DNA from 3 places in the Litoribrevibacter euphylliae genome. Region 1 is predicted to be linked to each of the others. Evidence: predicted binding sites of a transcription regulator. Region 1 holds the regulator's gene; each other region holds the start of a gene.

Region 1 (10,626 bases):
TCAAAACATTGTTGGTGGTGAGCAAGAGTTGCCGGTGATTACGCTTGAACCCGGTTTGGAAAACATTTTGTTACAGTCTGTACAACAAGCGAAACAAGCTGGCGCAATGGGAGATGATAGCATTGTCCTAGAGCCTTCTCTTGCCGAACGATTGCAGTCTTCTGTCAGCGAGGCAGCGCAGCGTCAGGAATTGGCAGGTAAATCTGCTGTTCTCTTGGTGTCTCCAGCGATCCGTGCTGCGGTAGCTAAGTTTGTGAAGAATGCGTCCGAGACATTGTCTGTGCTGTCTTACAACGAAGTTCCTGACAATAAGAAGATAACGATTGTTGCAGCAGTTGGAAGTTAATGTGCCATGAGTGAATCGTGTACTGGCATTAATTTCGCATTTGTATTTAAAACAGAGAATTAAGCGTCAAAATTTCCGCTTAATAAAGTGCGCTAAACCTGAAGCGCAGTTTTGGTGAGAGTGACAAGGCCATGAAAGCTAAAAAATTTTTTGCTCCTACAATGCAACAGGCATTGAAAAAAGTAACAGAACAAATGGGGCCTGATGCCGTTGTTTTAGCGAATCGCAAAGTAAATGGTGGGGTAGAGGTTATCACTGCCTTGGATTACGATCCTAAGCATGATGGAAAATTGGATTTCGATAACTTTGATCAGTTTTCTTCAGAGGCTCCTGCGGCAGAGCCGCGTCGCCAGCGTATTGTGAACCCTGAACTTGAGGCTGAACTGCGTAAGACATCCAGAGATTTGTCGCGTGGTCGTTACAGTGACATTGCTGATGATCTGATTGGGTTGAATGAGCGTCTTGAGAACTCATCAATTGATCATGATGACTTTGGTGCGACCGATACGCCTTTCAAAAAGAAAGCGTCAATTTTGCGTTCTAAGTTTGCAAAGTCCTCTCCAAAACCAACGGATGAACTAAACTCCATGAAGCAGGAAATTCTGGGCTTGAAACAATTGCTAAGACAGCAATTAGACGAGCGAGAAATGGCTGATTATGCGAGTTACCATCCTTTACACGCTTCTGCATTAAAGCGCTTGAATCAATTAGGGCTAAGTCAGGCGCTTGCCAGAAATATCGTAGATCGTGTGGCAGAAATGCACGATGAACAAGCGATTTGGCGTGAGGCGCTAACCATTCTTGCCGATGATTTGCCGGTTGCAAAAAGTGATTTACTTGAACGCGGCGGAGTGTATGCGTTCTTCGGGCCTTCTGGTTCAGGGAAAACCACCACGATTGCAAAGTTGGTTGCAAAGTTCGCTTTGAAACATGGCAGCGAGGGCATTGTGTTAATCTCAACGGATGGTCAAAGAATTGGTGCGCATGACCAGATGAGAACGCTTGGTCGAATTTTAAATGTGCCGGTGCGAGTTGTAGACAAGAAACACTCTTTAGAATCTTTGCTAAATACTGTTCGCAATAAGAGTTTAGTGGTCATCGACACACCGGGAGTTGATCCGGCAACGTCATCCATTCATCAGCAATTACGTGTCATTAAACAAGGCGCTGCGAACTTTAAAGCCTTCTTAACCTTGCCATGTACAGCAAATAAGAGTGTTTTAACAAGAATACTTGATAATTATCAAGACTTTAGCTTGAATGGATGTATTCTTACGAAAATTGATGAAACAGGTTCGCTAGGAGAGCTACTTAGCATCTTGGTTGAGCGTGTAATGCCTGTATCTTTTATCACCAACGGACCTCGTATTCCTGATGATATTGAAAGTGCAAATGCAGGGAATTTGGTGAGTAAGGCTGTGTATATGTATCAGCAGTCTAATGGTGGAGTATCGGCCTTCGATACTGAGTTGAGACAAGCGGAACGGGCGTTATCTGATCGTAGAATCGCTTGATCCAGGATTTATAGTGGTTTGCAAATTGTGTCACTATTGAATCCCAGAAAGTAATAATGTGCCACGGGAGTAGGTATGAGTAGTAGTCCGGTACAAGTCATAGCAGTAACAGGTGGTAAAGGCGGCGTTGGTAAAAGTAACGTTGCTTTAAACCTTGGGATTGCCTTGTGCGAGAAAGGACGTAGAACCGTTCTATTGGATGCGGATTTAGGATTGGCGAATATCGATATTTTGTTAGGTATTTCGTCAACTAAAACCTTGGAAAACGTGTTGGACGGGGAATGCGATCTACAGGACATTATGGTGCCTGGGCCAATGGGGCTTAAGATTGTGCCGGCATCATCTGGTACAAAACATATGGTTAACTTGTCTTCTCAGCAGCATGCAGGTTTAATCCATGCGTTCAGTGAAGTCGCGCATCAAATGGATGTGCTGATTGTGGATACAGCGGCAGGCATCGCTGATGATGTGATCAGTTTTGTTCGGGCGTCTAATGAAGTTTTAGTGGTTGTGACTGATGAGCCGACGTCAATAACGGATGCCTATGCATTAATTAAGCTGCTGAATCGGGATTATGGGATGTACCGTTTCCGGGTTGTGGCAAATATGGTGAAAACGCAACAAGATGGTCGTAATTTGTTTGCTAAACTCACCAAAGTAACAGATAGATTTTTAGATGTAGCTTTGCAGTATGTCGGTTGTGTTCCATTTGATGAATCTGTCAAAAAAGCGGTGCAACGTCAAAAAGCTGTATTAGAGGCCTATCCAAGATCGAAAGCTTCAGTCGCTATTCGAGCTTTGGCTCAAAAGGCAGACGCTTGGCCTTTGCCAACGTCGTCAAAAGGACATCTGGAATTTTTTGCAGAGCAGCTGGTTCACTACAACGTAGGTTAATCATGTTGATTCTGCTAAAACCATCAAAGACTGAAGAACGTATAGGGTATTGCTATGGCTGCAGTTAATGGGGTTGCTATGTATTCAGAGACGGATCCGAAAAGTTCCCAAGCCCTTGTCCAGCAGTATGCCGGTCTGGTAAAGAAAATTGCTACCCATTTAATGGGGCGATTACCGCCGTGTGTTCAATTGGATGATTTAATCCAGTCAGGCATGATTGGTCTTCTTGAGGCCGCGAAGAAATACGACGCGTCTAAAGGGGCTAGTTTCGAAACTTACGCGGGAATTCGTATTCGGGGTTCCATGTTGGATGAAATTCGTCGAGGCGATTGGGCGCCACGATCGGTGCATAGAAATAGCCGCCGGGTGTTGGATGCCATCAAGCAAGTCGAAGGGCAAACCGGCCGTGACGCGCAAGATCATGAAGTTGCTAAAGAATTAGGTATATCGGTCGATGAATACCACAGTTATCTACAGGATTCGGTTGGCAGTAAACTATTTAGCTTTGAAGAGTTAATCGCCGAAGGTGAGTATCAGCAGGATGATATCCATGGTACTACCCCTGGTCCTTTTGATGATGTTGCCAAGCAACGTTTTCGCAGAAAACTAACCGAAGCAATTACACGTTTACCTGAGCGAGAACGTTTAACGTTGGCGCTGTATTACAACGAAGAATTAAACTTGAAGGAAATTGGTGAGATTTTGGGGGTAAGTGAATCGCGGGTAAGTCAGATTCACAGTCAAGCGGCTCATAGATTAAAATCAAGACTGCTTGAATGGAATGACGAGACTGCGTAAAAACGGCATAATAACTGGATAGTCTAGAACTAACGGCTACACTTATCTTACAACCATATTCGAAGGGAAAAATCATTTTCCATCAAGGTCTTGGGAGGTCATCTTGGACAAGAATATGAAAATTCTAATAGTTGACGATTTTTCAACTATGAGAAGAATTATTAAAAACCTTTTGAAAGATTTGGGATTCACAAATACTCAAGAGGCAGATGATGGAAGTACAGCGTTACCTATGTTGAAAACAGGTGACTTTGACTTCCTTATTACTGATTGGAACATGCCAGGCATGACAGGGATTGATTTGCTTCGAGCTGTTCGTGCTGATGATGCGTTATCACACATGCCCGTGTTGATGGTAACTGCGGAAGCAAAGCGTGAGCAAATCGTAGCAGCCGCGCAGGCGGGGGTGAACGGTTACGTTGTTAAGCCTTTTACCGCTCAAGCGTTGAAAGAAAAAATCGAAAAAATCTTTGAACGTGTAGAAGCCGGTTAAGTATCTGTGACCGTTCTCTAAGGGGAACCGAATGTCTGAGAAAAAAAGCGGTCACCTGGATGACTTTCAGGAATCGATCCGTGAACACACCAAAGCACTTACCGAAGCCGTAGAGGCAGGGGATTTCACAAGTGCTATTCAACATGTACAAAGCTTGTCCGACGTAAGAGACCAGAGTCTATATAAGGAAATTGGTCGCTTAACGCGAGCTTTGCATAATTCTATCAAAAACTTTGAAATAGACATTTCTGAGCAAAATGCAGAAATGTCTCAGATGGCTGACGCATCCGATCGTTTGGATTACGTTATTCAATCTACGAATAAAGCCGCTAACAAAACCATGGATCTCGTTGAAGAAACTATTCCTGTTGTAGATGGCCTCAAAGCGGAAGCTTCAGAGCTGTCATCTGAATGGGGGCGGTTGCTTCGTAGGGAAATGGATGTCTCGGAATTTCGAAACCTCTATAAGCGCATTGATGAGTTTTTGAAAAAGGTGGACGGTTCCAGTGGGACTATGTCATCAAACCTTTCTAACATTTTATTGGCTCAGGACTATCAAGATCTGACAGGTCAGGTAATTCAGAAAGTAATCAAGCTGGTTAAAGGTGTTGAGGAAGATCTTGTTGGCTTGGTGAAAATGGCTGGTTTGGTCGAACGCATTACTGGCATCGAAAACACTCAAGAAGTTACAGACGCCGCCGATGAACTGTTAGCAGAGGGTCCTATCGTTGACGCTGAAGAGCGTGAGAATGTAGTGACCAGTCAGGATGAGGTGGATGACTTGTTGTCCAGCCTGGGATTCTAAGGAGTCATTGAATGAGTTTCGAGGCCGATGAAGAAATCCTCCAGGATTTCCTTGTAGAGTCAGGAGAAATTTTGGAGCTGCTTCAAGAGCAATTGGTCGACCTGGAGCAGAGACCAGAAGATAAAGATTTATTAAACGCGATTTTCCGTGGTTTCCACACCGTTAAAGGTGGGGCCGGTTTCCTTCAATTAACGAATTTAGTTGAATGCTGCCATGTTGCGGAAAACGTGTTTGATATCTTACGTAATGGTCAGAGATCTGTTACTTCTGAGTTGATGGATGTGGTATTGCAAGCGTTGGATGCGGTCAACGAAATGTTTGATTGTGTTAGAAACCGCGAAGAATTACCTGCGGCTGATCCTCAGCTCATTGCAAGCCTTGAAACTTTAGCCAGACCAGAAAGTGAAGACGCGCCTGCAGCGGCAGAGCCTGTTGCTGAGGCAGCACCGGCCGATGCTGCTGATGCTGAGTTTGATCAAATGGTTGCGGCATCTCAAGACTCATCTGGCGCCGATACTTCTGATGACTTATTCGATATGGATAATTCTTCTCCGTCTTCGGGCGCTGGTGGTGATGACGAAATCACCGAAGAAGAATTTGAAGCATTGTTAAATGAATTGCATGGCGAAGGAGGTTCTCCTTCCGCTTCTAAAGCTAAGGTAGAAAGCGCTACGCCACCTCCTGAATCTCCTAAACCTGCTACCCCGGCGACGGGTGGGGGAGATGATATTTCCGAAGATGAGTTTGATGCTTTATTGGATCAACTTCATGGCGCAGGCAAAGGACCTAGTGCTTCTAAGCCTGCTGACTCGCCCGAACCTGCAGCCGCGGCACCTAAGCCTGCGGGCTCGGCCACTGGTGATTTAATCACTGATGATGAGTTCGAAAATCTGTTGGATGAATTGCATGGGGCAGGTAAAGGACCGACAGCGGTAGGTACAAGTGAACCTGCAGCTAAGGCACCGGCACCTCAAGCTCCACCTGCGGCTTCCACACCGAAAGAAGAACCAAAGCCTGCTGTTCAGCCTACTGCTCCGGCGGCGCAAAAACCTGCTCCGGCTGCAGCGCCTAGAGCACAAGGTAAAGATAGTGCAGCGCCAACCGAAACCACCGTTCGAGTAGATACTAAACGTCTTGATGACATCATGAATATGGTGGGCGAATTAGTACTCGTGCGTAACCGTTTGGTTCGTTTGGGAATGTCCAGCAGCAACGAAGACATGTCCAAGGCAGTTTCGAATCTGGATGTAGTCACCGCTGATCTTCAAACGTCAGTGATGAAGACTCGAATGCAGCCGATTAAGAAAGTCTTTGGCCGTTTTCCACGGGTTGTTCGAGATCTTGCTCGTACACTTAAGAAAGAAGTTAATCTTGAGTTGGTGGGTGAAGATACCGACTTGGATAAGAACCTCGTTGAAGCCTTGGCCGACCCTTTGGTTCACTTGGTTCGAAATGCAGTGGATCACGGCGTTGAAATGCCTGAAGTTCGAGAATCTAATAGTAAACCTCGAACCGGTAAGGTTGTACTGTCTGCAGAACAAGAAGGCGACCATATTTTATTAAGTATCACCGATGATGGCGGTGGTATGAATCCAGAAAAACTGCGCCAAAAAGCTGTTGAAAAAGGTTTGTATGATCAGGACGCAGCGGATCGCTTGAGTGATAAAGAAGCCTTCAATTTAATCTTCCATCCTGGTTTCTCTACTAAAGAGCAAATTTCTGACGTTTCGGGTCGAGGCGTTGGTATGGATGTTGTGAAAACTAAAATTTCACAACTCAACGGTACCATTGATGTTGACTCCGAAATTAACAAGGGTACTCGTATTTCGATCAAAGTACCTTTGACCTTGGCAATTATGCCGACGCTGATGGTTATGCTGGAAGAGCAGGCTTTTGCCTTCCCTCTGGTGAGTGTAAATGAAATTTTTCATTTGGATATTACTCAGACCAACATCGTTGATGGACAAGAAGTGATTGTTGTTCGTGAGAAGGTTTATCCTCTCTTCCACCTTAAACGCTGGTTAGTACGACGTTCTCAAGTGGCTGAATCTGAAGATGCTACCGCACATGTCGTTATTGTTTCGGTCGGGACACAACGAGTTGGTTTCGTTGTTGATCAGTTAATTGGACAGGAAGAGGTCGTTATCAAACCTCTTGGTAAGATGTTGCATGGAACGCCGGGAATGGCGGGTGCTACAATCACCGGTGATGGTCGTATTGCCTTGATTCTTGATGTGCCTAGTATGTTAAGCAACTATGCATCCAAATCCATGAGTAATTATAAATAAGTTAATATCCCGGAGTACCAATGGCAGTAAAAGTTCTGGTAGTTGATGATTCAGGTTTTTTCAGACGTCGTATCAGTGACATCTTAAACGCAGCCAGAAACATTGAAGTTGTTGGTACTGCCTCAAACGGGGCCGAGGCGGTTGATCTGGTTCAAAAGTTACAACCGGATATTGTAACAATGGACTTCGAAATGCCTGTGATGGATGGTATTACTGCTGTCCGCGAAATCATGAAGGTTCGGCCAACACCTGTCATTATGTGTTCTTCACTGACGTTTGACGGCGCCAGAGTGACGTTGGATGCTTTGGAAGCGGGTGCGGTCGATTTCTTGCCAAAGAACTTTGAAGATATTTCAAAAGATCCTGGCAAGGTTCAGAAAATTCTTGCTGAAAAGATTCGTGAAGTCGCTGGTTCGAAGACGTCTAATACGCTTCAGTTTAAATCAACTGGCGACAAAAAAGCTGATATGAAGGCGAAGCGGGAAGCGATTCGAGAAGCCCTGAAGTCTTCTCATACATCGACGGCTCCCACTGCATCACCAAAAACTCCGGCACCTCAAGTCACCAGAGAAACGAAACCGACAGAGACTCGAACAGCACCGACTCCTGTACCAAGGCGTTCGGGGTCAAGCATTCGTTCGTCGGATGTTAAATTGGTAGCCATTGGGACATCGACCGGTGGCCCTGTCGCTCTGCAACGAATACTCACGACTCTACCTGCGAACTTTTCTAAACCCATTGTGTTAGTTCAGCATATGCCAGCCAATTTTACGGCAGCGTTTGCAGATCGTCTGAATCAGATTTGCAAAATTAAGGTGAAACAAGCAGAAGACGGTGACCAATTGCAGCCTGGCGTCGCACTGTTAGCTCCTGGTGGCAAGCAAATGATGATCGACAAACGAAATGGCGGGACTGTTCGTATCATCGAAAGTGACAAGCGCTTGAATTATAAGCCATGCGTTGATGTGACTTTTGGCTCGGCTGCCAATGTTTATCATGGTGGCGTTTTAGGGATCGTACTAACCGGCATGGGCGCAGATGGAAAAGATGGTTCTGCGTTATTGAAAAAAAACGGTAGTTCCGTATGGGCGCAAGATCAAGACAGTTGCGTCATCTTCGGGATGCCGATGGCGGTCATTAATGGGGGCTTTGCAGATGATGTGCTGAGTCTTGATCAGATTGCACAAAAGCTGGTGAATGAGGTCTCTTAACAATGGATGTGTTAAGTCTATTCGGGTTAATACTCGGTGTAGGCGCAGTTCTTTTCGGTAACTTCTTGGATGGCGGCCATATTACCATGCTTGGTAATTTGGCTGCTTTCGTGATTGTTGTCTTGGGTACTATCGGTGCTATGTTGCTCCAAACAACGCCAAGAGCGTTTAATCACGCCTTGAAGTTAACCAAGTGGATTTTTCTTCCGCCAATTGTCGATTTTGAGCGTGGCATCGAACAAATTATGTTTTGGAGTACCACCGCTCGAAAAGAAGGGTTGCTTGGTTTGGAAGGTATGGCGGATACCGAGGTCGACCCTTTTGCCCGTAAAGGCCTTCAGTTATTAGTGGACGGTGCTGAACCGGAAACCATTCGACATACCATGGAAATGGTGATTGAACTGGAAGAACATCGTGATCTGGGCGCAGGTTTATTTTGGGAAGGCATGGGCGGCTATGCACCAACCATAGGTATCATTGGTGCAGTACTGGGCTTGATTCATGTTATGACGAACCTTGGTGAACCTGAGTTGCTGGGTAAAGGTATTGCCACTGCATTCGTTGCAACTATTTATGGTGTGGGCTCTGCTAACCTTTTGTTTTTGCCTATAGGGGGGAAACTCAAAAGCTTAGTGATTACTCAAGCCGAGTATAAGCAGATGATCGTTGAGGGCTTAGTGGCTATTTCCGAAGGGGAAAATCCTAAAGCCATTGGTTCAAGGCTTCAAAGTTTCATTGAACGATAAGCGTTAATCCCAACCTCTAAGGTAAGATGGAATGGCTCGCAGACGAGTAAACTTACATGGGCCTAGTCATGAGCGCTGGCTGATTTCGTACGCTGACTTTATCACTCTTATGTTTGCCTTTTTCGTGGTCCTCTACGGAATATCTTCCGTGAATGAAGGTAAATATAAAATTCTAGCTTCTAATCTAATAGGTGTGTTTAATGCGCCACCTACCTCTAGTGATCCTATTCAGGTGGGCGATGTTGCTCGCCAAATTCCGGTAACGGAAAACAGAATTATTATTCAACCAAGTACTACTGCCGTTCAGGAAACATCTGCAAGTGTGCCACAAGAAGCTGATATGCCTGAATTACAAGAAGCCTTTGAGCAGGGGTTTGAAGGGTTGTTGAAAGAAGGGATTATGTCCCTGGAAGGGAGTGAAGATTGGCTGGAGATTTCGTTAGGTACTGAAGTGCTTTTTACCACGGGGGGCGCAGAACCAACGCGTAAATCGGTGGATGTGATTGCTGATATAGCGATGATTCTTGGTGGTTATTCCAACCCGATACAGGTAGAAGGGCATACCGATAATGTCCCGATTTTTAACAAAGAGTTTCGTAGTAATTGGGAACTGTCTGCGGCGAGGGCGGCAACGGTTGTCCGGCAATTACAGGATGAGGGGCTCGATCCAACCCGTTTGGCTGCTGTTGGTTATGGTCAATTTCAACCTATGGTTGCTAATACGACACCATTGAATCGTCGTAAAAATCGTCGCGTAGTGCTACTGATTTCAAGGTCTGCAGTAACACGGGACGCACTTAAAGAGACCAGATCAATTCAGCCTTGATCTTTCTTCTGCAACTGGCACATAGCTTGCTATCCTTGTAATAGTGGCATTTTTTATTGGAGTCAGTCATGCGCGTTTGGGCGGTTGCAAATCAAAAAGGTGGTGTTGGTAAAACCACAACGGCAGTTAGTCTTGCAGGGCTATTGGCGGAGCAGGGAAAGCGCGTTCTGTTAGTAGATCTTGATCCGCATGGTTCTATGACCAGTTATTTTGGATACGATCCTGATGAGCTTGAGCATTCGTGTTTTGATCTTTTTCAGGCTTCTGATGCCATTCCAACAGAGTTACCGAGTCAGCTTTTATTAGATACCAGTCATGCGAATATTAATCTATTACCTTCTTCTACCGCTCTGGCAACGTTAGAACGTAGCATGGTCGGAAAGGAAGGTATGGGATTGGTAGTTTCTCGTTCGTTGGCTTCTCTGTGGGATGATTTTGATTATGCATTGATCGACAGTCCGCCTATTTTAGGGGTATTGATGATTAATGCGTTGGCGGCATGTTCGCGTTTAATTATTCCTGTTCAGTGTGAGTTTTTGGCTCTGAAAGGGTTGGAACGCATGGTTCATACGTTGAATATGGTGACTAAGTCGAGACCAACGCCGCTTCCGTATCATATTGTGCCAACCATGTTTGATCGAAGAACTAATGCTTCACTTCATAGTGTCAAAGAAATGAGGCATACCTATCCTGAGACTGTGTGGA
Region 2 (10,626 bases), 190 kb from region 1:
TGTGCTGCAAACGACAGGGTATCGCCGTCATAGTTCGTTTCAAATATTTCGGCTTGCTCGCCATCGGCATGGTCTCTGACGGAGACGGCAAAGCTGTTCTGTTTTGGTGTTATGGTTACAACCACGTCGTCGAAGTCATCTGTGGATTTCCAGTGACCTATTAGGGGATGAGTTGAGTCGATCATTACTTCTTCCTTGTAAGTCGTGTCTAAGGTTTAACACCTAAGCGAACTAAAGCCTGTTTCTGAATATGAGCGTTAAGATGGCCGTTGAAAAAAAGCCTAGCAACCCGATGATTCCTAGTGGTTTGATTACATGCCGATAGGCTTCAGAGAAAAAGTACCAGTCAATTGAAGCAAGAACCATCGACATGAGAAGAACGAAGATCGAAAGGGTACTGAGTAGTTTTAGACGTTGACGAATAGCGGTGTCTCTCTATTGAGTGGTGCACTTATTATCTGAATTTGGGTACAACCGTTAATTTGAAAAGTCACTCTAACTTATCGATTTTATTAGGCAGGTGGCCTCCCCACGAGGACTCGAACCCCGATCACCCGCTTAGGAGGCGGACGCTCTATCCTGTTGAGCTATGGGGAGAGAAGGCTCAAGAATTCTACCTGCCATTGATTGGCTTGTCACCCGTTCCTGTTGCTTTTAAGGTATTGTTTCATAAAGATTAATGCTTAATAGCAGATTCATGAGCATACGATCATTGCTATATCGGAACTAAATCCTTACTGATTTGCTCCAATACCCATACACTATAACTAAACGACAAAGATTAGCTTCAGATGCAAGATACCAAACCTTTACTTATCGCAACGGATTTTCCTGAAATCCAGCGAACAAGCCTTTCCACTTTGCAGGTCAACTTAGGGTATTTGTGTAATTTAAGTTGCACCCATTGCCATGTGAATGCCGGCCCGAAACGTACCGAATTGATGACTGAAGAGGTCATTCAGCTGATCATTGATTGCATTGATCATCTGGGCATTAAAACGTTAGATTTGACCGGTGGGGCACCGGAAATGAACCCTCACTTTCGTTGGCTGGTGGAAGAAGCCAGAAAGCGGGATGTGGAGGTGATTGATCGCTGTAATCTGACCATTTTATTAGAGCCAGGTTACGAGTGGTTAGCCGAGTTTCTGGCAGCCAATCAGGTGGAAGTGGTGGCTTCGCTGCCGTGTTACCTGGAAGACAATGTGGACGGTCAGCGAGGCAAAGGCGTTTATCAGAAGAGTGTCGAGGCGCTCAAATTGCTGAATCAACATGGCTATGGAAAGGGCGCTGATCATCTGCCTTTAAGTCTGGTTTACAACCCAACCGGTCCGTTTTTACCACCACCTCAGCAAGCGTTAGAGCAAGATTATAAACGTGAACTTCTCAATCGCTTTGATATCAGTTTCGATAATCTCTACACCATTACTAATATGCCGATCAGTCGCTTCGGTGCTGTTCTTTTGGCAAAAGATCAGTTTGTCGATTACATGACGCTTTTAAGAAATAACTTTTCACAGGCAAATCTCGATAATGTGATGTGTAAGTCTTTAGTCAGTATCGATTGGCAAGGCTATTTATACGATTGCGATTTTAATCAGATGTTGGACATGCCGTTGGAAGCGACGTCTCTGGAACGGCCGCATTTGAGGGATTTGTTATCCCAATCGCTCGATGGGTTGCCGATTAAAGTGGCGGATCATTGCTATGGTTGTACGGCTGGGCAGGGCAGCAGTTGTGGCGGAGCGCTCGATGAGGACTAGCACTGATTCCAACATCAGTGTGATCATTCCTGTGTATCAGGATACTAAAGCGCTTTCTCATTTATTGAATGACCTTCAACCGTTGCATTCGATGATTCTTGAAATCATTGTTGTGGATGGCTGTCGTGAACATGACGGTTTTGTAGATGATAGCTACGATCCGGCTTTAGATGAGCTTCTAGCTAATCAGCCTAAGGTACGGTTGCTGAGGTGTTCGCCGCAAAGAGCAGGGCAAATGAATCATGGTGCCGAACAGGCGAGTGGTGAGTTGTTGTGGTTTTTGCATGCGGATACTCGTTTGGAAGCTTCTCTGATCACTGATTTTGAGGGCTTTTTCCAGCAGACCAAATGTCAATGGGGGCGTTTCAATGTGCGTCTAGATCATCCTCATAAACTTCTCGCTCTCGTGGCTTTTATGATGAATTGGCGTAGTCGTATCACATCTATTTGCACCGGAGATCAGGGGATATTTGTAAATACGGATCTCTTTAGAAAGATAGGTGGCTTTCCCTCTCAACCTTTAATGGAAGATATTGAACTGAGTAAGGCGTTAAAAGCTGTTTCTCAGGCGTATATCCCACAGCATAGAATCCAGACGTCGAGTCGGAAGTGGTTGAATTATGGAATTTTTAAAACCATTCGTTTGATGTGGTATCTCAGGTTTATTTATTGGTTGGGGGTATCGCCCCAACGTATCCATCAGTTGTATTACGGAAAGGCTAACAGCTCAAAATGACCAAACCTTGTAAACGAAATGCGGTAGTGATTTTTTCCAAAGCGCCCATTGCAGGTGAAGTAAAAACGCGTTTGGCCAAAAATCTTGGCGAGAAGAATGCGTTGTTGGTTTATAAGGCCATGCTTAGAGTTATTTGCAAAATACTGTCATCTCAAGGGCAGTGGGATTGTTATTTGAGTGCTTCCAAAGAGCTTGATCATCCGTTCTTTCGAGAGTTGATGGATGAGTTTGATTTAAAAACGCATCTTCAAATTGAGGGGGATCTGGGAGCGAAGATGAAGACGGCCATGGATGATTTATTGGGGGCGTATGACCAAGTTGCCATTGTTGGTGGAGATGCCATTTCTATTACCTCAGAAAGCCTCGAGACGTGCTTTGATGGGCTGAGTAATAACGATGTGGCGTTGGTGCCGGCTGAAGACGGTGGTTACATTTCTATCGTGGCGAAGAAAACTGATCCCTCAATGTTTTCTGATATTGAGTGGGGAACGGAGAAGGTGTTAGAACAGCAGTTAGCACGTTTTTCACAAATGGGTTGGGATACGTGGTTGAACTCGCGCCTTTGGGATCTGGATGAATTGGATGATTTCAAACGCGTAAAAACTATGCCTGAACTTTATCAATCAATGCTGGATGCTGGGTTAAGCAAAAACATCTAAGGGAGTCTTTGAATAGGCATTGATCTGAACAGGCTGATCTGAACGGGTATTGCTCTATAACGGGGAGAGTCACTACTCGAAGCGTTGTTTACGTTCTTCCCTTTGCAACTCGTTCACAAAACGTTCCATGGTGCGGTGGCCTAAGCCAAAGAGTTCCGTCAGCTCAATACCAAGATAATAACAATCGTCTTCTTCATTGTGGCTGACGAACCTTAGTTCGGCTTGTCCCTCTACCTGCACATTCCGGGAGATTCGCATCATAAACACAGGAATGATGTCGCCTTTCTCAAAAGGGGGTTCAGGCATTTGCTTTAGCTTAACTCGGCAGCCTGTGGCAGATACATCCAAAACTTGAGCGTGACTGGTGGACTGATGCTCTTCGCCTCTCAATTCGGCAAAGATTTCGCTGTCTTCCGGGATGTCCATACGGAACGCATGGCGTCTTTGCAAATAAAGAATTTCTTCCGGAAAGGTCAGTTTGTAGAAAGTGCCGTCCTCTGACGTTCCTGCGCCGACAATACCTGAGCCTTTAATGATGATCTCAACACCATTGAGTTTGGTGACTATATCAAAGCTTTCTTTGGCTGCCGCTAATTTATGACCACTGGGTGGACGCAGTTCATCAATAAAAAAACAGCGGTTCTTTATGTCCGCTTTTATCACTTGCGTCAGGTAATCCTGATCGTGGGCATGAAAAGAGAGGGTCGTTGGGTAGCGATTATCCTGGATGGTGCGAAGCACCGAATAAAGCTCTTCAGGTGTTTTAAGAATTCTGTAGGTCATTCAGTACTACCCAATTACTGCGTAAGCTAATTTAATCATCTGATAAGAATAGATAAATTAATAAGCTCTTGGTGAAAGGTCAAATGCCTTGATCACATTATTTTTAATCTCAGTCGAAGTAAATATCGACCAAAGGCAATGTGATCAATGTATTTGACAAGCTAGGCTGCTTGCCTAAGCTTCACCGATTAAGTTCCCTGTAATAACAGCAGCTGTGCTGCCTAATGGGTTGTATAAATTCGGCTTCTCAGATTTTCCTTGGATAATCTTAAGAATTTGTTGCATTGAATGACGAATTCTAGAGGCTATTTTACTATTGATCTCGTTAGCATCCTGGCAAGACTTAAGTTCAATTTTTAGTTCAGGCCAAGCTTGATCAAGGCGGTTTCGCGGAGCCCCCTCGAATAGCTGATAGATTCCAGATTCGTCATTGGATAGACCAAACTGAGACAGTACTTCTGTTCTTTTATTGGCTCTCATAGTAAGCACATCAGACAGCTCTGACTTCTTTTCACTGATTTGCTTGATGGCGTCAATGTCACGACTCTCTAATGCCGTCTTTTCATCTGTGAGTAAGGTTCTCATTTCAGATAAAGTAATCAGGTCATCATCAATTCCGTGAAGTATGATTTCACGAGCTTTTTCAATATTCTCCGACATTGAACTATCCTTCATAGCTGGATTGAGCCTATGATCTCAATAGTTAAGAAGAACCATCGTCAATAAAACGCCAGTTCTGTCTTAGCCAAGAAGATCATCAAACTCAATGATGTTATTCGCTAAAGCTTCATCATCAATGGCAAAGTTGCCTTCAGAGATAGCTGCTTTAATGCGCTCTACTTTTTCTACATCAAAATCTGGTTCAGCTTTAATCGACGCTTCCAGATCTTTCAGTGCTTTACTTTCTGAACTGATGAAAACAGTTTCACCACTTGCAGCATTACTTTGTTCGGTAGAAACCTTGCTTTTACCTGAGGCAGCGCCATCGGTTTGCTTTGCCTTATGAGTACTGCTATTAATATTAAGGTTGTTGATTTCCATAGTGTTCTCCAGCCTTTCCGCGAAATATAATGACTTACACTCGGTTATATCGGCAGTTTATTCATTAGCTTTAGTGTTTACATTGTTTTTTTCTGTAGCCGTCTTCTAAGTGCTTGTTCAGAAGTTGCCTGGTGCAAGTACCTATCAGTATAACATGACCACAACCGTGTCTTTATCTTTCACTTTGGCTATGATTTCCCGGTCTGACTTGATGTTTCTCACCCGAATATTTTCCCCCAGACGACCATGGCTCAGGGCTTCGCCTGCCGTACTCACAGTCATCCCTTTTCCAACGGCCTGAATGACGACACCATCGCCACGTTCAATCAGCTTTGGTAACTCAAACTGGCTGGATGTCAGGATTTTTCCTTGTCGAATAGGACGCTTTGCAGCTAAACCAATAAGCGATGAGGCATCTACCACGCTGTTGCCATTGATCTTGGAGCGATCGATGCGTGTCGTCTGGAGATGATCGTCGGTAATGATTTCACCTCTGGAAATAGGTGTGGCTGCCACTAAAACTTCACCATAAATTTTGACGCTTGCTCCACTGTAGAAGCCCCAATTCGGATTGGCACAACTCACTTTGACAGTGTTTCGGCCATAAAAGTTGTTTTTTGAACCTTCTCTGGACAGTGTCAATGGCTCACGGCAGCTGGGTAAGCGTAAACTTGAGCTGATTGAATAACTGGATATTTCAATATTAGTTATATCCGCGCCAGTGAGCAGCAATTGTTCCTGAATGAAGTTTTCAATCAGTTTTGGCACATCTTTAATGCTCTGAGATAGCAATTTAGTGGCGGTAGGGCTCTCTGTAATATTGTCGTTATTTGCCGCAATGACAGGCATAGACAAGCAAAGACAGAGCATACACATTAATGAGCTGCTAATTTGCTTTGCCTTTTTCGAGAATCGGCTAGACTTTATTACAAGTAAGCTTTGTAGCATAAGTCCCTCAAGTGACATAAATTTGCCGTTTTAATTGCGTTTAAGTTAAAGAAGCAAGGCTTATGCCACTGTCAGAACGGTGTCATGCTAATTTTGATGATGTAGTAGACGAGTGGGTTTATTTTTGATTTAGCTTTTTCGATTACGTTTGGTTTCAAGAATCAAAACGTACTGCCGATAGAGAGAAAGGACTTTATTGGTTTAGTATCAATGTTTTAAAGTATGCTTAAATGTTGATATAAGCCGTACGATTCTTATTGGGAGAATTTAATTCATGGCCGGTGTATTAGATGCAGTGAATTCCAGAACGCAGATGGTCGGGCAAAACCGACTGGAATTGCTGCTATTTAAATTGGGGTCTTCCCAGATGTATGGCATCAATGTATTTAAGGTAAAGGAAGTTTTACAGTGCCCTAAGTTAACAATGATGCCTAAGCTGAACCCAGTGGTAAGAGGGGTCGCTCATATACGGGGAGGAACCATTCCGATTCTCGATTTGAGTATGGCAACGGGGTCTGCTCCATTACCTAATATTGAAAATAGTTTTGTAATCATTTCTGAATACAACCGAACCGTGCAAGGCTTCTTAGTCAGTTCGGTTGAGCGCATCGTGAACACCAATTGGGAATCGATTCATCCGCCACCATCCGGTACGGGTAAAGAGAGTTATCTAACTGCGGTTACAGAGATCGAAGGTCAATTAGTTGAAATCATTGATGTTGAGAAAGTCATTGCTGAGGTTGTGCCTTCTGGTGAAACCATCAGTGAAGAGATTCTGGGAGAAATTCCTCAGGAAGAAGAGGACGATCTTGGCCACATCTTAATTGTTGATGATTCGTCGGTAGCTCGTAAGCAGGTTCAAAAGTGTATGGAATCTGTCGGGCTTGAGACTACTTTATTTAAGAACGGTGCAGAGGCGCTGAATCATCTCAAGTCGTTAGTAGAGCAGGGGGTTAATCCTGCCGATAAATACATCATGATGATTTCGGACATCGAAATGCCTGAAATGGATGGCTACACTTTGACGTCAGCCGTGAAGGGAGATCCTCAAATGAGTGAGCTGCATATTATGCTGCATACTTCATTGAGCGGTGTCTTCAATCACGCGATGGTTGAAAAAGTGGGGGCGGATGACTTTATGGCGAAATTCAGTCCAGACAATCTGGCCTCTAAAGCCGTAAATGTTCTTAAAGGCGTTTACGATCCTGTGTACAAAGGGGGGGAGTAATCTCTCTCTTTCTTTCTGTCTTCTCGAGGTAATGGATGTCAATATCTGGCTCAATACGTTTTGAAAAGAACGACTTTGATCAGTTCAGGCAGTTTTTAGAAAATGAGTCCGGCATTGTTTTAGGCGACAACAAGCAGTATTTGGTAGCCAGTCGTTTAAGGAAAATCATGCAAGAGTCTGATCTTCATGATTTAAAAGACCTACTTTCTAAAGTGAAATTTAATGGTCGTTTAAAGGAGCGTGTCATTGATGCGATGACGACCAATGAAACGTTATGGTTTCGTGATAAGCATCCATACCGTATTCTTAAGGAAATTATTTTTCCGGAACTGGTATCTCAGAAGAAAAGCTCGATTCGTATTTGGTCCTCGGCGTGTTCTTCAGGGCAAGAACCCTATTCCATGAGTATGATGGTGGAAGAATATAACCGGAGTAACCCTGGAAAACGGGTTAATCAGGCACAAATTCTTGCAACAGACTTATCTTCTGAAATTCTTGATCAGGCCAAACGCGCAAGCTATGAAAAGCTGGCCTTGGCTCGCGGGTTGGATGCTGATCTTCAAAAGCGTTATTTCTCTGAAAACCCGGACGGTTCCTGGTCTGTGAATAGGGATATTAAATCCCGAGTTGAATTTCGTTCCCAGAATTTACTGGGGTCTTACGCCAGTTTAGGTAAGTTCGATATCATCTTTTGTCGTAATGTATTGATTTACTTTTCGGCGGAACAGAAACAAGACATTCTCACAAGACTCTCTAAGCAGCTTAATCCTAACGGCTATTTGGTGATTGGTGCGACCGAGTCTCTGACTGGGTTGAATGATATTTACGAAATGATCCAATGCCGACCGGGGCTGATCTACCGAGCTAAGAAGTAATAACAGATAATATGTAGTTGCACAGATCTTCTGTGCAGCTAACTTGCCTCGCAACTCGCAACTCGCAACTCGCAACTCGCAACTCGCAACTCGCAACTCGCAACTCGCAACTCGCAACTCGCAACTCGCAACTCGCAACTCGCAACTCGCAACTCGCAACTCGCAACTCGCACTAAGCAGCCACATCTTGCCGCTTTGCCTCTTTTGCCGTGTTAAATTTCTCTGAATTAATTTAAATCATTGAATTTATTGTGTTTTTTATTTTGGCACGCAAATTGTTTGTTAATTGGAAAGTTTAAGATTTGCAGTTTGAGGGCGGCAGCATGGCAATCACATTCGATAACGCATTAGGCATTCATCCATCGGCATTGGGAGTTCGTGTAGATCGTGCAGAGATCATCGCGAACAACTTGGCCAACGCAGATACCCCGGGATATAAGGCCAGAGATATCGATTTTCGCGCCATATTGAATCAGGAGGCAGACAAGATGTCTTCTGTAAAGCTCGATAAAACAGACGACCAGCATATTGATGGTTTGCTGAGCCCAGATGAAGGCTTGAAGTTCAGAAACCCTCATCAACCCGCTATTGATGGTAATACGGTAGAAACGCAGGTTGAACATACTGAGTACATGCAAAATGCGATGCGCTATCAGGCGACCTTCAATTTCTTAAACAGCAAATTCAAAGGCCTTACTGGCGCGATTAAAGGCGAATAAGGAGTAGTTTATGTCTCTCGGAAATGTATTTGATATTGCCGGCACCGGCATGATGGCTCAGTCGCTGCGACTTAACACTACTGCCAGTAACATTGCCAATGCGGAAGCTGTAAGTAGTAGCATCGATGACACTTATCGCGCTCGCCACGTGGTGTTTTCTCAGCTGCATAAAGATGAAATGGGATATAAGCATAACGATGTTTCGGTGAATGAAGACATTGGTAACGGAGTACAGGTGCTCGGTGTTGTTGAAAGTGATGCGCCTTTAGATGCACGTTACAACCCGGACCATCCAATGGCAGATGAACAGGGGTATGTGTACTACCCGAATGTGAATGTCGTGGAAGAAATGGCCAATATGATTTCTGCATCTCGCTCCTATCAAACGAATGTCGACATCATGAATACGGCTAAAACAATGATGCAACAAGTTCTGACGTTGGGTCAGTAAGTTAAACCGCCTGGAACCGTGCAGCACAGATTTTGAAAGACAGTGTATGACGTGTTGTTCATGGGCTCCGAGTAACAAAAAAGGTGAATTAAAATGACTGGTATTAGTTCTACAACCCAAGCAGATGCGCTGTCCTCGTACAGAACTCAAGAAAATACTTCAACGCCTGAAAACGAGCTGGGTCAGGATGCCTTCCTTGAGCTTTTGGTCGCTCAGTTAAATAACCAAAACCCATTAGATCCGCAGGATAACGGTGACTTTATTGCAGAGCTGGCGCAGTTTAGTTCGGTAGAAGGCATTGATAACCTGAATAACAGCGTGGACTCACTGTTAAGCGACTATAAGTCTAGCCAAGCATTGCAAGCGTCGGCCTTGGTAGGGCGTCAAGTAGTTGTACCAAATAACGAAGTGTACTGGTCTGGAGAGGGCAGTATTCCAGCGATGGTTGAAGTTGAAGAGGGGGCCTCTAATGTTATGTTCAACATTACCAGTGATGATGGTGCGTTGGTTGCCCAAATTCCGATGACAGAGGCTTTACCGGGTGAAAACAATGTACTTTGGGACGGTAAAGATGCGGAAGGAAATGCTTTGCCGCCTGGCAAATATAAGTTCACTGCTACAGGCGTTGTGGATGAAAAAGCCGAAAGTTTTGTGGTGTATGGTTCGGCACGTGTGAACAGTGTGACCTTGGGTGATGGCAGTACCATGCTGAATGTGGCGGGTATTGGTCAGATACCGCTTTCTGAAGTAAGAGAGATTGCTGAATAAGTTTAAATGGTATTGAAAGAATACTGTTTGTTCAAAGAGATTGGTTTTTCAAAGAATGGAATGACGCTGTTCACCAGCTGAAGAACAAGTTTTTGATCGATAGAAACAATTTTATGGCTTGTCGGTATCTCCGATAAGTGGAGCTAGAGAGGATAACGCTATGTCTTTTGGAGTTGGCTTAACGGGCTTGAAAGGTGCCCAAACGGACCTGGATGTCACGGGTCATAATATTGCGAATGCGGGTACCGTTGGCTTTAAGCAGTCTCGGGTGGAGTTTGGTGATCTGTATGCGGCAAATGTCAGTAGCAGTGGTGCCTCTGGTCAAGGGGTGAATATTAACCAAATCTCTCAGCAGTTTAATCAGGGTGAAATCACATTCACCGAGAATAACTTAGACTTGGCGATCAACGGAGAAGGCTTTTTCGTTGTTCAGAATACGCTAGGTGAGCAATTCTATACACGTTCAGGTATGTTTGGTTTGGACCGTGAAGGCTACATTGTGACTAACACGGGTGAGCGTGTTCAGGGCTTTGGTGTTCCAGATGAGCTGCAGCTTCAGCCGCAACCTAACCCTGCTAGGCCGTTGGGTGATATCCAGGTAGACGATGCGGATATGGCGCCGAACCGTACGACAGATGTGGAAACTGAGTTTAATTTA
Region 3 (10,626 bases), on a different contig from region 1:
GAAGTGTTCGACGCAATGACCTAATGCACGACAAAGGATTTTGAAGTATTTATAGTCTTCTTCTGTCAATTCTGAGCCTCGTTCTCCCGAATCGGCATAAATGATCACGACAGGTTTATTCTTGGCAAAAATCGATTGTATAAAAAAGTGATGAGATTGGGATGCGTTGACCAGTGCCGTTGGAATGGCGTTCCTCATTTTTGGAAAGTTGGATTGATTAATCCAGGTGCCTAATGGTTTCTGAGCAAGTTTTTGGAAAAGGCTTGGCTTGGTCAGATCAATCACTAAATCGGCCAGCTTAGGGCTGTCCATCATGCCTGACGTGTAATAGGTAACCAGCTTTGTGCATGAGCTGTTTATGAGTGCAGCGGATGAGCGCTCAAGGCCTAACCCGTATTTAATGCATTGCACCGCGGCGTTCATAAGTTCATGAATATCTTGAAAGCGCTCGGGATGTTTCAGCATGTTTGAAGTCAGTTCACTGAGCATCTGAAGGTTACGTTTGTCCTTAATCTTAGCGATATGGTTTGTTGCTAAGCCTGCCATTGTTTCAGGTTTTTGCTTGGGCGTACTGTCTTCTGATGCCTGACTATTTTTGGGGTCAGACGTTTGTTCCTGTGTTGCAACTGAAGCTTGGGCTGCTTTTGGTTTGTGAGGAATCTCATCGGTTGCCCAGCTTGGTTTGCTGACACGTGTGATATCCGAAGGGATCTGAAGCAGATGTTTCGCTGGTAATAAAATGTACGGAATTGGATGTTCTCGGGAAACTTTAATGGCAGCATCTCGAACATGGTGATAAGCCGTTTGATAATCCAATGCCATATAAGCACCATAAATAGAAATGGCTCGTTCAAAGTTTCTACCATGCCAGTTTTTATAGCTCTCTAGAGCAATGAAATTTCCTAAGAACGTAGGGAAAGTCGGGGTGTTGATCAGCAGCTTTATATCCCTGTTGACGTTGGCTGGAATACCGGACGTTTCCGGGCATGCCCTACTGATTTCAACTAATTGGCGTCGACTTGGTTTCAGCCCTTCGATCATGCTGGCTTGAGTGAAAGTAGGCAGTTGCCATAAGTTACCGAGGAATTGGCTGATATCCAGGATGGTACAGCCTAGCACTTTCTTTTGGGCTTGTTCCATTGGCATACGTTCTTCAAACGTCAGGTATTGAACGATTCGCATCTCATGGGGGGCCGCCGACCACATTAACCAAAAGCCGGTACCAGCAAAGAGCGTAGACCAATACAGTTTTTCTCTGGGTAGCAGAGGCTTAGCTTCTGCCATAGCATCGGCTTGGGCTGCGGCGTGAAGGCTATTGCACAGTGATTGTAAGTATTCCCGATGAGCAATGTTTCTTGGATTGAGTTTCAGTGTTGGCAGTTTTTTCATGATGGTACGAACTTTGTCCATACCCAGCATACTGATGGCGTGATCCGGTGAATGAATCTCTGTATTCGGGTTTTTATTCTGCTGATTCGCAAACTTGATGAGATAAAGGCAGGCAATCGGGTCTCGATGAATCAGCGCAGACAATTTGCTGAAAGCGAGATCTGACTGCTTAAGCGCAGTAATCAATTGTGCGCTAGTATTGGGTAGCAGCGGTAGGGCTTGATCTTTAATGAGATTAGCCCAGCCTTCGGCAGAATTGGGACGTTTACTTATTTCCATGGAGTCATCGTGGCCTAATTAATCATGGTAATTATCGGCAGAAGTTATAAAACCTTTTACTTAGGGATCCTCTGAAGCGTATTAGGATGGCTAAAAAACTCTTTATTTACAATCATTCTACAGACGTGTTTTATAGTAGCTTATAAAATTTATCTAATATTTATAGATTGCTGGTCGATAAGAAAAAACTAACGGTATTTGTTTGTTAAACAAGAAAATATCTGGATGTATTTAGAATCCTTGGTCCCTGTTTTAGCCATTGGTATCAAGGATCTAAAAGAGTTTCTAATTAATGGTTACATGGAGTTTCGATGCTCGTACTGCTAGGTTGGCTTATTGTAATTGGCTCTGTCGGGGGTGGTTTTGTTCTCGCTGGTGGTGAGCTTTATGCACTTTGGCACCCGCATGAAATCCTGATCATCGGCGGTGGTGCGGCAGGTGCCTTTGTTGTAGCAAATACCGGTTATACAGCCAGAGCCGCATTAGTGTGGTTGGGGCGATTAATGATGCCGTCCAAGGTAAATCAGAGTTACTACATGGATGTGTTAAGCCTACTTTTTGATCTCTTCGCCAAAAGTCGTCGTGAAGGCATGATGTCTATTGAAGCGGATTATGAAGAACCGACCAAAAGTCCTATCTTCTCTAAATACCCCTCTATCTTAATTAATCAGCAAATGACCATGTTTATTTGCGATTATTTGCGACTCGTTACCTCCGGTAATATGGCTTCTCATGAATTAGATAATCTGATGGATATTGAAATGGATGCATTGCGCCATGAGAGAGAAGCGCCCGCAGTGGGTTTGGCTCGAGTTGCTGATGCGTTACCTGGTTTCGGTATTGTGGCCGCAGTAATGGGGATCGTTCTGAGTATGGCTGCGATTGCTGAACCACCGGAAGTGCTTGGTGGTAAAGTGGCGGCGGCTTTGGTGGGTACCTTTACTGGTATCCTATTGGCTTACGGAATCATTGGGCCGGCGAGTAACGCCATTGAAAACAGAGTCCATCAAGAGATGGATGTGTATCAGTGTATTAAGGCCTGTATTGTCGCGTCTCAAAATGGCATGCCTCCTCAGTTAGCCGTTGAGTTTGGACGTAAGACCATTCCAACGCATTATCGTCCATCGTTTGCCGAGTTAGATAAGAGAGTCAGAAACCGTTAATGGGATTTGAACTTCTTCAGTCTCGTCTCTCAATGTTTGCATAGGTAGTTTAGTGGAAGAGTTTCAACCCATAATCGTTAAAAAGTCGGTCAAGAAACACGATCACCATGGTGGTTCGTGGAAGGTCGCTTTTGCCGATTTTGCGGTGGCGATGATGGCGTTTTTCTTTTTGCTGTGGATTTTGAACAGCACTAACGAAACTCAGAAAAAGGCCATTGAAGGGTATTTCAAAGACCCTGCCGGAGTGAGTGAAAGTGGTGGTAGTCGCTATGTGATTGATCTGGGCGGTAGCCCTCAGACGTTAGATGCGAACAATGAAACTCGAGGCTATGACAGTGATTACATCGACCCTCAAGGGGTGATGTCGGCGGCAGATATTGAAACGCTTGCAGAAAAGATTGAGCGTGAACGCCTTAAAGATTTGATGCAAGAGTTGTCCAAAAAGATTGAAGAGAGTGAGACGCTCAGGCCATTTAAGAACCAATTGGTGTTGGATATCACTAAGGAAGGTTTAAGAATTCAGGTGATTGATCAAACCAAGCGGCCGATGTTTGATCCGGGTGGTGCTCGATTAAAATACTACACTCGAGATATTTTGTTGGAATTGGGGGCGTTTTTGTCTCAAGTGCCTAATAAAATTAAATTGACCGGGCATACAGACTCGGCTAAATACGCCGATGATGATGACTTCGGCAACTGGGAGTTATCGTCGGATCGGGCTAATGCAGCGCGACGCACTTTGGTTGAAGGGGGGATGCCAGGAGCTAAAGTCGCTGAGGTTGTGGGGCTGGCGGATACGGTGTTGTTTGATGATAAGCGTCCGTTTGATCCGGTAAACCGTCGGATTGCCATGATTGTGTTGAATAAGAAAGCGGCCGACCAGATTCGGACTAATGCGGGAGGCGCTGCTCAGGAAAAGGATCAGACTAAGGTTATTGAACCGGTAAGGCCTCGTTCCCAACCGTTTACAAAGTCCGAAATGCAGCAGGCCACAAAACAGATCTCAGACGATCTGGGAAATATTGAACCGGATGACTTACCTTCTCCTGATCGTTTTAAAGAGGCGGAAGATAACGAGCAAATCTGGAACTTGGATGATTTTTAAGTTCCTAGCTTAATTTCCCTAATTACTCTTCCAGCGAATCAATAATCCGCCACAAACTGTTATAGCGCTCTTCTGATATCGCGCCTGTTTCAAACGCGTCCCGAATAGCGCATTGAGGTTCTGCCTGATGATTGCAGTTGCGGAACTTACAATTGCCCAGAAACGGATGCAATTCTTTGAAACCGGCAAGTATTGTGTCTTTGTCCAGATTGGTCAGTGACAGTTCTCGGATTCCTGGGGAGTCAATGAGATCACCACCTGTTGGGAAATGGTATAAGCGTGCTGTAGTCGTGGTGTGCTTTCCTTTGCGCGACGCCTCTGAAAGTTCTCCGGTTTGAATGTCGCTGCCTGGCAGTAGGGTATTGATCAGAGATGATTTTCCTACGCCTGACTGACCGACAAAGACGCTGGTTTTGTCTTTCAAACTGCTATGAAGTAGATCCAGTCCATGCTCACTTTTGCTTGAAGCAGTGATGACTTTATAACCCAGGTCTGTGTATAACTGATTTAGGTGCTCTAAGCGTTCTTTGTAGGGGCTGTCATTGAATAGATCGGCTTTGTTGATTACCAAAATCGGTTCGATGCCCCAATATTCAGCGGCAATAAAATAGCGATCGACCAACCCTTGATGAGGTTCTGGCTCTGGCGCGATGACCACCATCATTTGATCGATGTTGGCCGCAATCAGCTTCATTTCCCCACGGAAGCCAGGACGGGAAAGTTGGTTTTGGCGTTCTTGAACGGCAACGATGACACCGAGATCATCTTGACCTTCGCGCCAGACCACAAGATCGCCGGTTACGATGTCACCCAGATTGCTGCGCTTATGGCAGCGAGTAATCTGCGCATTCTCGGCATCGTAAGGGTAGGCTTCTACATCTACTTGAACCCCAAAGTGTGATACCACTCGACCCGTTTGTTCGGCTCCTAAGTCGTTATCGGAAAGGGCGGCGTCCGCTTTTGCATCTCTTTGCTCAGCTCGTTTGGCGCGTTCATCTTGAATCTTCTTGATGCGCCAGGCTTGCTGACGAGTAAGCTTACGTTTGGCCATTAAATAGAAACCCTGTGGTCTTGATGTTCGTAGAATTATGCGAAAATATCTGGTCGTAATTGTGTAAATCGCCTGAGAGTGGGCAGGATTGCTATCCGCTTCACAAAAGTCAAATGAATTTCAGGCTCGTCTATCTTGATTCTAGTTGCTAGAATTGTAAATCAGATTGAATTAACAGGTAATTTTGGGATGGCAGACAAAAGCAATTTGGTTTGGATTGATATGGAAATGACAGGATTAGACCCGGATACGGATCATATCCTTGAGATTGCTACCATAGTTACCGATTCTGATTTAAACGTTATCGCAGAAGGGCCTGTCATTGCAGTTCATCAGTCGGATGAGATTCTAGATGCAATGGATGAGTGGTGTACTCGTACGCATGGTGAGAGTGGCCTGACGGATCGTGTCAAGAAGAGCAAAATATCCGTCGAAGAGGCTGAGCGTCAAACCCTGGAGTTTTTGGAGCAGTACGTCAATGAAGGCGATTCGCCGCTGTGTGGCAACAGTGTCGGGCAGGATCGTCGCTTTATGTATCGCTACATGCCAAAACTGGAATCCTACCTTCATTATCGAATAGTCGATGTCAGTACTCTAAAAGAGCTGGCTAAACGTTGGAATCCTGGCTCATTGGACGGCTTTAATAAAGCCGGGACTCACAAGGCGTTGGATGATATTCGCGAGTCTATTGCTGAGCTTCAGCATTACCGTAAGACGTTTTTGAACATTGCCTGATCTCTGCTGAGTTAGGCTCTTTTAAGCCTCTTGCTTGTAACTTCGTAATCTTAAACTCCACTGTTTTTAAACTCTATTGTTTTTAAACCCCATTGTTCTTAAACCCCACTGTGCTTGCTAAATGATTCGATTCATTTTTTGAGATTGTTGCTCAATCGCCCATTGAATATGGGCGGCAACCATTTCTGAGGCTGCAGGTAGTTGCTTGGTTAATAATTTAATAATCTCGGTGCTGGCCGGGGCATTTCCTAATGCAATGGCAATGTTTCGTTGCCATTTTTCATAGCCTGCTCGTCGAATTGGGGAGCCTTCGGTATTTTTCAAAAACTCTGCTTCTGTCCATTGGAATAGCTCGAGTAAGGAAATATCGTCCAGTTGATGGCGGGGTGAGAAATCTTGCTCATCTGACTCTTGAGTAAACTTATTCCAAGGGCATACCATCTGACAGTCGTCGCAGCCATAAATGCGATTTCCCATCAAAGGGCGTAGGCTTTCATCAATAACGCCATCGTATTCAATCGTAAGGTATGAGATGCACTTTCTCGCATCCAAAATGTGCGGCGCTACAAAGGCATTGGTTGGGCAGAGGTCGAGGCATGACGTGCAGCTACCGCAGTGCATGCTTTCTTGTGGTGGGTCGACGGGTAACGGCAGGTTGGTAAATAGCTCGCCTAAAAAGAAGTAAGACCCTGCTTTGGCATTAATTAACATGGTGTTTTTGCCAATCCAGCCCATGCCGGCATTTTCGGCGATACCGCGTTCTAATACGGGCGCGCTGTCGACAAACGCTCGAAAACCATGATGCTCGGCCAGTTCAGAAATATCTTTGCCTAGCTGCGTAAGACGCTTACGCATGAGTTTATGATAATCGCGCCCCAAGGCGTAACGTGACACATAGGCTTTATTGGTATCTTCAAGAATCTCAAGTGCCTGATGCTGGTTTTGCATGTAGTCGAGACGAACACTGATGACTCTGAGAGTGCCTTCGTGAAGCTGCTCCGGGTGCGCTCGTAATTCCCGATGATTTTCCATCCACGCCATTTCGCCGTGTAGCTTTTGGTCGAGCCAGCTTTTCAGACGTTCGGAATGCTGAGAAACGTCGGTGGAGGTTATGCGAACATCCTGAAAACCGAGCTTCGCTCCGAGGTCTTTGATTTGTTGAGCTAACTCTTTGCTCGAAATTGAGAATTGAAGGCTATCTGAGGACATCTGACCAGTGAAAAATCTGCTCATCTTGAGTAGACTGTGTATTTTGCACCAATTTAATCAAGAACGATAGAGAGCATAATAGAGCCCGTATGTTATTTAGTCGATATTTAGATGACGAACAGCAAACCCTGATGTTGGCTGGCCAATTTGCCACAGTGATTAAGGGACGAGGTGTGGTGTATTTGCACGGGCATTTGGGTGCAGGAAAAACTACATTTTGTCGAGGTGTGTTGTCGGCCTATGGACATCAAGGTGCGGTGAAGAGTCCGACTTATACCCTAGTAGAACCTTATAAGATCGGTAGCTATCAGGTTTATCATTTTGATTTGTATCGTCTCGCAGATCCTGAAGAGTTGGAATATATGGGGATTCGAGATTACTTTGATGAGGATGGTCTCTGTTTGGTTGAATGGCCATCTCAAGGAGAAGGTGTTTTGCCTATGCCCGATCTTCATGTGCGATTACAGGCCGATGAGGGTGGTCGGTTTTTGGAAATTGAATCCTGTACCGACTATGGTCGAACGGTGCTGAATGAATTAGAACATTTCCTAAGTGAAGCAAAAGGTTAAGCGTGGCACGTAGGATTAAGGAATTTATGCTGTTACCAGGACGTATTCTAATAACGTTGTGCTTGATGTCTTTGGTTTGCTCGACGGCCTTCTCGGCGGAACAAGTGAAGAGTATCCGTGTTTGGAAGGCACCTGAGTACACGCGTATCGTATTTGATTTGACGGGGGCAATTGACCATCAGGTGTTCATGCTCAATAAGCCTGAGCGTTTGGTGTTGGATTTGTCTAATACTGTCACGCCAAAGTCGTTGTCCAAGCTCGATTTTTCCGGGAGTCCAGTGTCGGGTATCCGCCATGCTCGTCGTTCAAAGACAGATGTACGTTTTGTGCTCGATCTCAAAGAAGCGGTAAAACCTAAGAGTTTCTTGTTAAAGCCTAATGATCATTACGGCAATCGTTTGGTGGTGGATGTTTATCCTCTGAGTAAACAAGGCCAGCAAAGTGAAAGCATTCAAAGTGCTAAAACCGTGGTGGCTAACGGTAAGCGAAATGTGATCATCAGTATTGATGCCGGACACGGTGGGGAAGATCCCGGTGCTATTGGACCGGGTCGACTAATGGAAAAGAACGTCGTGCTTTCCATTGCTCGTGAGCTCAAAAGAGAAATTGATGCGATGAAGGGCTATCGTGCAGAGTTGACCCGATCGGGTGATTATTACGTCAGTCTGAGGGGGCGTACTCGTTTGGCGCGTAAGCAAAAGGCCGACTTGTTTGTGTCGATTCATGCGGATGCGTTCCATAAGAAATCTGCCCGAGGTGCATCGGTTTGGGCGTTGTCAGAACGCGGAGCTACCAGTGAAATGGGGCGTTGGTTGGCCCAGAAAGAGAATGATGCGGATTTAATTGGTGGTGTTGGTAATGTCTCTTTGGGTGATAAATCGGATGTATTGAAAGAAGTGTTGCTCGATTTATCCATGACCAGCAGTCTCAAGTCCAGTCTTGATGTTGGTAGTCTCGTATTAAGTGAAATGGGGCAAGTAGCCCGGTTGCATAAAAAGCATGTAGAGCAGGCTGGGTTTGTTGTGCTGAAGTCGCCTGATATTCCTTCAATTTTGGTTGAAACGGGGTTTATTTCAAATCCTACGGAAGCTAAAAACCTGGGGAGTCATAACTATCGTAAAAAGATTGCAAAGCGTTTGGCTCATGGCATCAAACGTTATTTCCAGGATAAGCCGCCTGTTGGGACATATTTGGCTTGGGTGAAAGCGGGTCGTCCTACAGCTCCTAAGGTTGTTCCCACTAGAGTTCATCGGGTAGAGAGTGCGAGTTCGACTCCGAAAGTGGCGTCCTCTGTATCCAGCTCTAAATCAGTGACTAAGTACAAAGTTCAACACGGTGATAGTTTGAGTCGAGTGGCTCGAAAATTCAGTGTTACGGTCAATGACCTAAAAGAAATTAATGGCCTGAAAAGCAGCATTATTCATGTTGGTCAGACGTTAAAAGTGCCTGCAAAACGTTCTTAAATTCATGTGTTTCTTATTGGAAGCTATAGCGTAAGTTTTCTTCATGTCTCGAATTCATTTACTTTCCCCAAGATTGTCGAATCAGATTGCCGCAGGTGAGGTGGTAGAACGTCCTGCATCCGTTGTAAAAGAGTTGTTGGAAAACAGTTTGGATGCTGGAGCGAAACGAGTTGATATAGATGTCGAGCAGGGCGGAGTGAAGCTTATTCGCATCCGTGATGACGGTAAAGGCATCGTTAAAGAGGACTTGGCGTTAGCGTTATCACGTCATGCGACCAGTAAGATTCTCGAATTAGATGACCTGGAGGCGGTTGGTACGTTAGGGTTTCGAGGGGAAGCGCTTGCCAGTATCAGTTCTGTTTCTCGGTTAACGTTAACATCCCGTCATGAAGAATGTGAACAGGGGTGGCAGGTGTCGGTTGAAGGGCAAGAAATGACGCCGACGGTTAAACCGGCGGCTCATAATATTGGCACAACGCTGGAAGTACGTGATCTTTTTTTCAATACCCCGGCGCGTCGCAAGTTTTTGCGTAAAGAAAAGACCGAGTTTGGTCATCTCGAAGAAGTGGTGAAACGCATTGCCTTGAGCCGCTTCGATATAGGTATTTCCCTCAAGCATAATCAGCGCATCATTCATAATTATCGTCCTGCCTCAACGGAACAGGAGCAGGCGCGTCGTGTGGCTTCAGTGTGTGGTCCGAACTTTATCCAAAATGCAGTTTCCGTTGATGTGGAAGTGGGTGATTTACGACTTTGGGGGTGGGTGGGTCTGCCTACGTTTTCGCGAAGTCAGTCCGATTTGCAGTATTTCTTTGTAAATGGGCGTGTCATTCGCGATAAATTGGTCGCACACGCGATTCGTCAGGCGTATCGCGATGTGCTTTATCATGGTCGTCATCCCGCGTTTGTGCTCTATTTGGAGCTGAATCCGGCAACAGTCGATGTCAATGTACATCCAACGAAACACGAAGTGCGTTTTCGTGATTCTCGAATGGTACATGATTTTCTATTTCGAAGCCTTCATCGTGCGTTGGCTGAAGTTACACCTGATATGCAAAAACCTACGGCCTCGACTGAATCGTTAGGTATGGCTCAAGGCGACGTTGCTTCAACAGGTGTGATGACCCAGGGTGGGATGTCGTCTCCTCAGGTTATGCCTGTTAGTGGGAAAGAAGCCGGTGTTTTTGCTGGTCAAAATAGCATGAGCTTTAATAGCGCGCCTTCATCGGGTGAGGTGAAGGAGCAAATGCAGGTTTATGGTGACCTGCATGCTGGGGCAGGCACGTCAGTTCCACAACCGTTTGTTTCTGGTAGCTACCAGGGGAATGGATTGGGTGTTTCCAGGCCAAGTCTGCCTGATTCAGATCAAGAGGTCCCGCCACTCGGGTTTGCGGTGGCTCAATTACATGGCATCTACATCCTTGCTCAAAACAAGGAAGGTATGGTGATAGTTGATATGCACGCTGCACATGAGCGAATCACCTATGAGCGTATGAAGTTGGCTTATCAGGAGCAAGGCATTCAAGCTCAACCATTACTTGTTCCGATCTCTTTAGCGGTAAGCACCAAAGAGGCGGATTGTGCTGAGCAAAATGAAGCGGTCTTTCAGTCTTTTGGTTTGTCTTTGGAGCGAATTGGTCCTGAAACATTAGTCATTCGACAA

The links. Region 1 encodes FliA, which starts transcription of late flagellar genes. Its sites were predicted from a motif close to CTAAAGTTNNNNNNNNNNCNGCCGATA; they were not measured.
Region 2: a site for FliA is predicted at 5,027-5,053, ahead of flgM (flagellar biosynthesis anti-sigma factor FlgM). Genes of this name have one in related genera too.
Region 3: a site for FliA is predicted at 1,822-1,848, ahead of motA (flagellar motor stator protein MotA). Genes of this name have one in related genera too.

Annotation. Positions count from the first base shown of each region.
Region 1 is NZ_JBHRSZ010000002.1:128,660-139,285, reverse strand. Features, by position in the region: gene flhA (flagellar biosynthesis protein FlhA) at 1-346, shown strand, start outside; gene flhF (flagellar biosynthesis protein FlhF) at 478-1,860, shown strand; gene ACFOEK_RS02380 (MinD/ParA family protein) at 1,936-2,754, shown strand; gene ACFOEK_RS02375 (RNA polymerase sigma factor FliA) at 2,809-3,552, shown strand; gene cheY (chemotaxis response regulator CheY) at 3,668-4,045, shown strand; gene ACFOEK_RS02365 (protein phosphatase CheZ) at 4,077-4,850, shown strand; gene ACFOEK_RS02360 (chemotaxis protein CheA) at 4,862-7,138, shown strand; gene ACFOEK_RS02355 (protein-glutamate methylesterase/protein-glutamine glutaminase) at 7,159-8,349, shown strand; gene ACFOEK_RS02350 (flagellar motor protein) at 8,352-9,095, shown strand; gene ACFOEK_RS02345 (flagellar motor protein MotB) at 9,127-9,921, shown strand; gene ACFOEK_RS02340 (ParA family protein) at 9,990-10,626, shown strand, end outside.
Region 2 is NZ_JBHRSZ010000002.1:315,836-326,461, reverse strand. Features, by position in the region: gene ACFOEK_RS03215 (hypothetical protein) at 1-185, opposite strand, end outside; tRNA gene ACFOEK_RS03210 (tRNA-Arg) at 522-597, opposite strand; gene arsS (arsenosugar biosynthesis radical SAM (seleno)protein ArsS) at 792-1,760, shown strand; gene ACFOEK_RS03200 (TIGR04283 family arsenosugar biosynthesis glycosyltransferase) at 1,750-2,496, shown strand; gene ACFOEK_RS03195 (TIGR04282 family arsenosugar biosynthesis glycosyltransferase) at 2,493-3,155, shown strand; gene ACFOEK_RS03190 (flagellar brake protein) at 3,228-3,938, opposite strand; gene ACFOEK_RS03185 (flagella synthesis protein FlgN) at 4,113-4,598, opposite strand; gene flgM (flagellar biosynthesis anti-sigma factor FlgM) at 4,680-4,979, opposite strand; gene flgA (flagellar basal body P-ring formation chaperone FlgA) at 5,124-5,828, opposite strand; gene ACFOEK_RS03170 (chemotaxis protein CheV) at 6,202-7,155, shown strand; gene ACFOEK_RS03165 (CheR family methyltransferase) at 7,191-8,030, shown strand; gene flgB (flagellar basal body rod protein FlgB) at 8,354-8,749, shown strand; gene flgC (flagellar basal body rod protein FlgC) at 8,760-9,200, shown strand; gene ACFOEK_RS03150 (flagellar hook assembly protein FlgD) at 9,294-9,968, shown strand; gene ACFOEK_RS03145 (flagellar hook protein FlgE) at 10,129-10,626, shown strand, end outside.
Region 3 is NZ_JBHRSZ010000005.1:31,401-42,026, reverse strand. Features, by position in the region: gene ACFOEK_RS13025 (HDOD domain-containing protein) at 1-1,668, opposite strand, end outside; gene motA (flagellar motor stator protein MotA) at 1,980-2,831, shown strand; gene motB (flagellar motor protein MotB) at 2,884-3,936, shown strand; gene rsgA (small ribosomal subunit biogenesis GTPase RsgA) at 3,959-4,987, opposite strand; gene orn (oligoribonuclease) at 5,177-5,722, shown strand; gene queG (tRNA epoxyqueuosine(34) reductase QueG) at 5,840-6,955, opposite strand; gene tsaE (tRNA (adenosine(37)-N6)-threonylcarbamoyltransferase complex ATPase subunit type 1 TsaE) at 7,021-7,500, shown strand; gene ACFOEK_RS12990 (N-acetylmuramoyl-L-alanine amidase) at 7,527-8,963, shown strand; gene mutL (DNA mismatch repair endonuclease MutL) at 9,007-10,626, shown strand, end outside.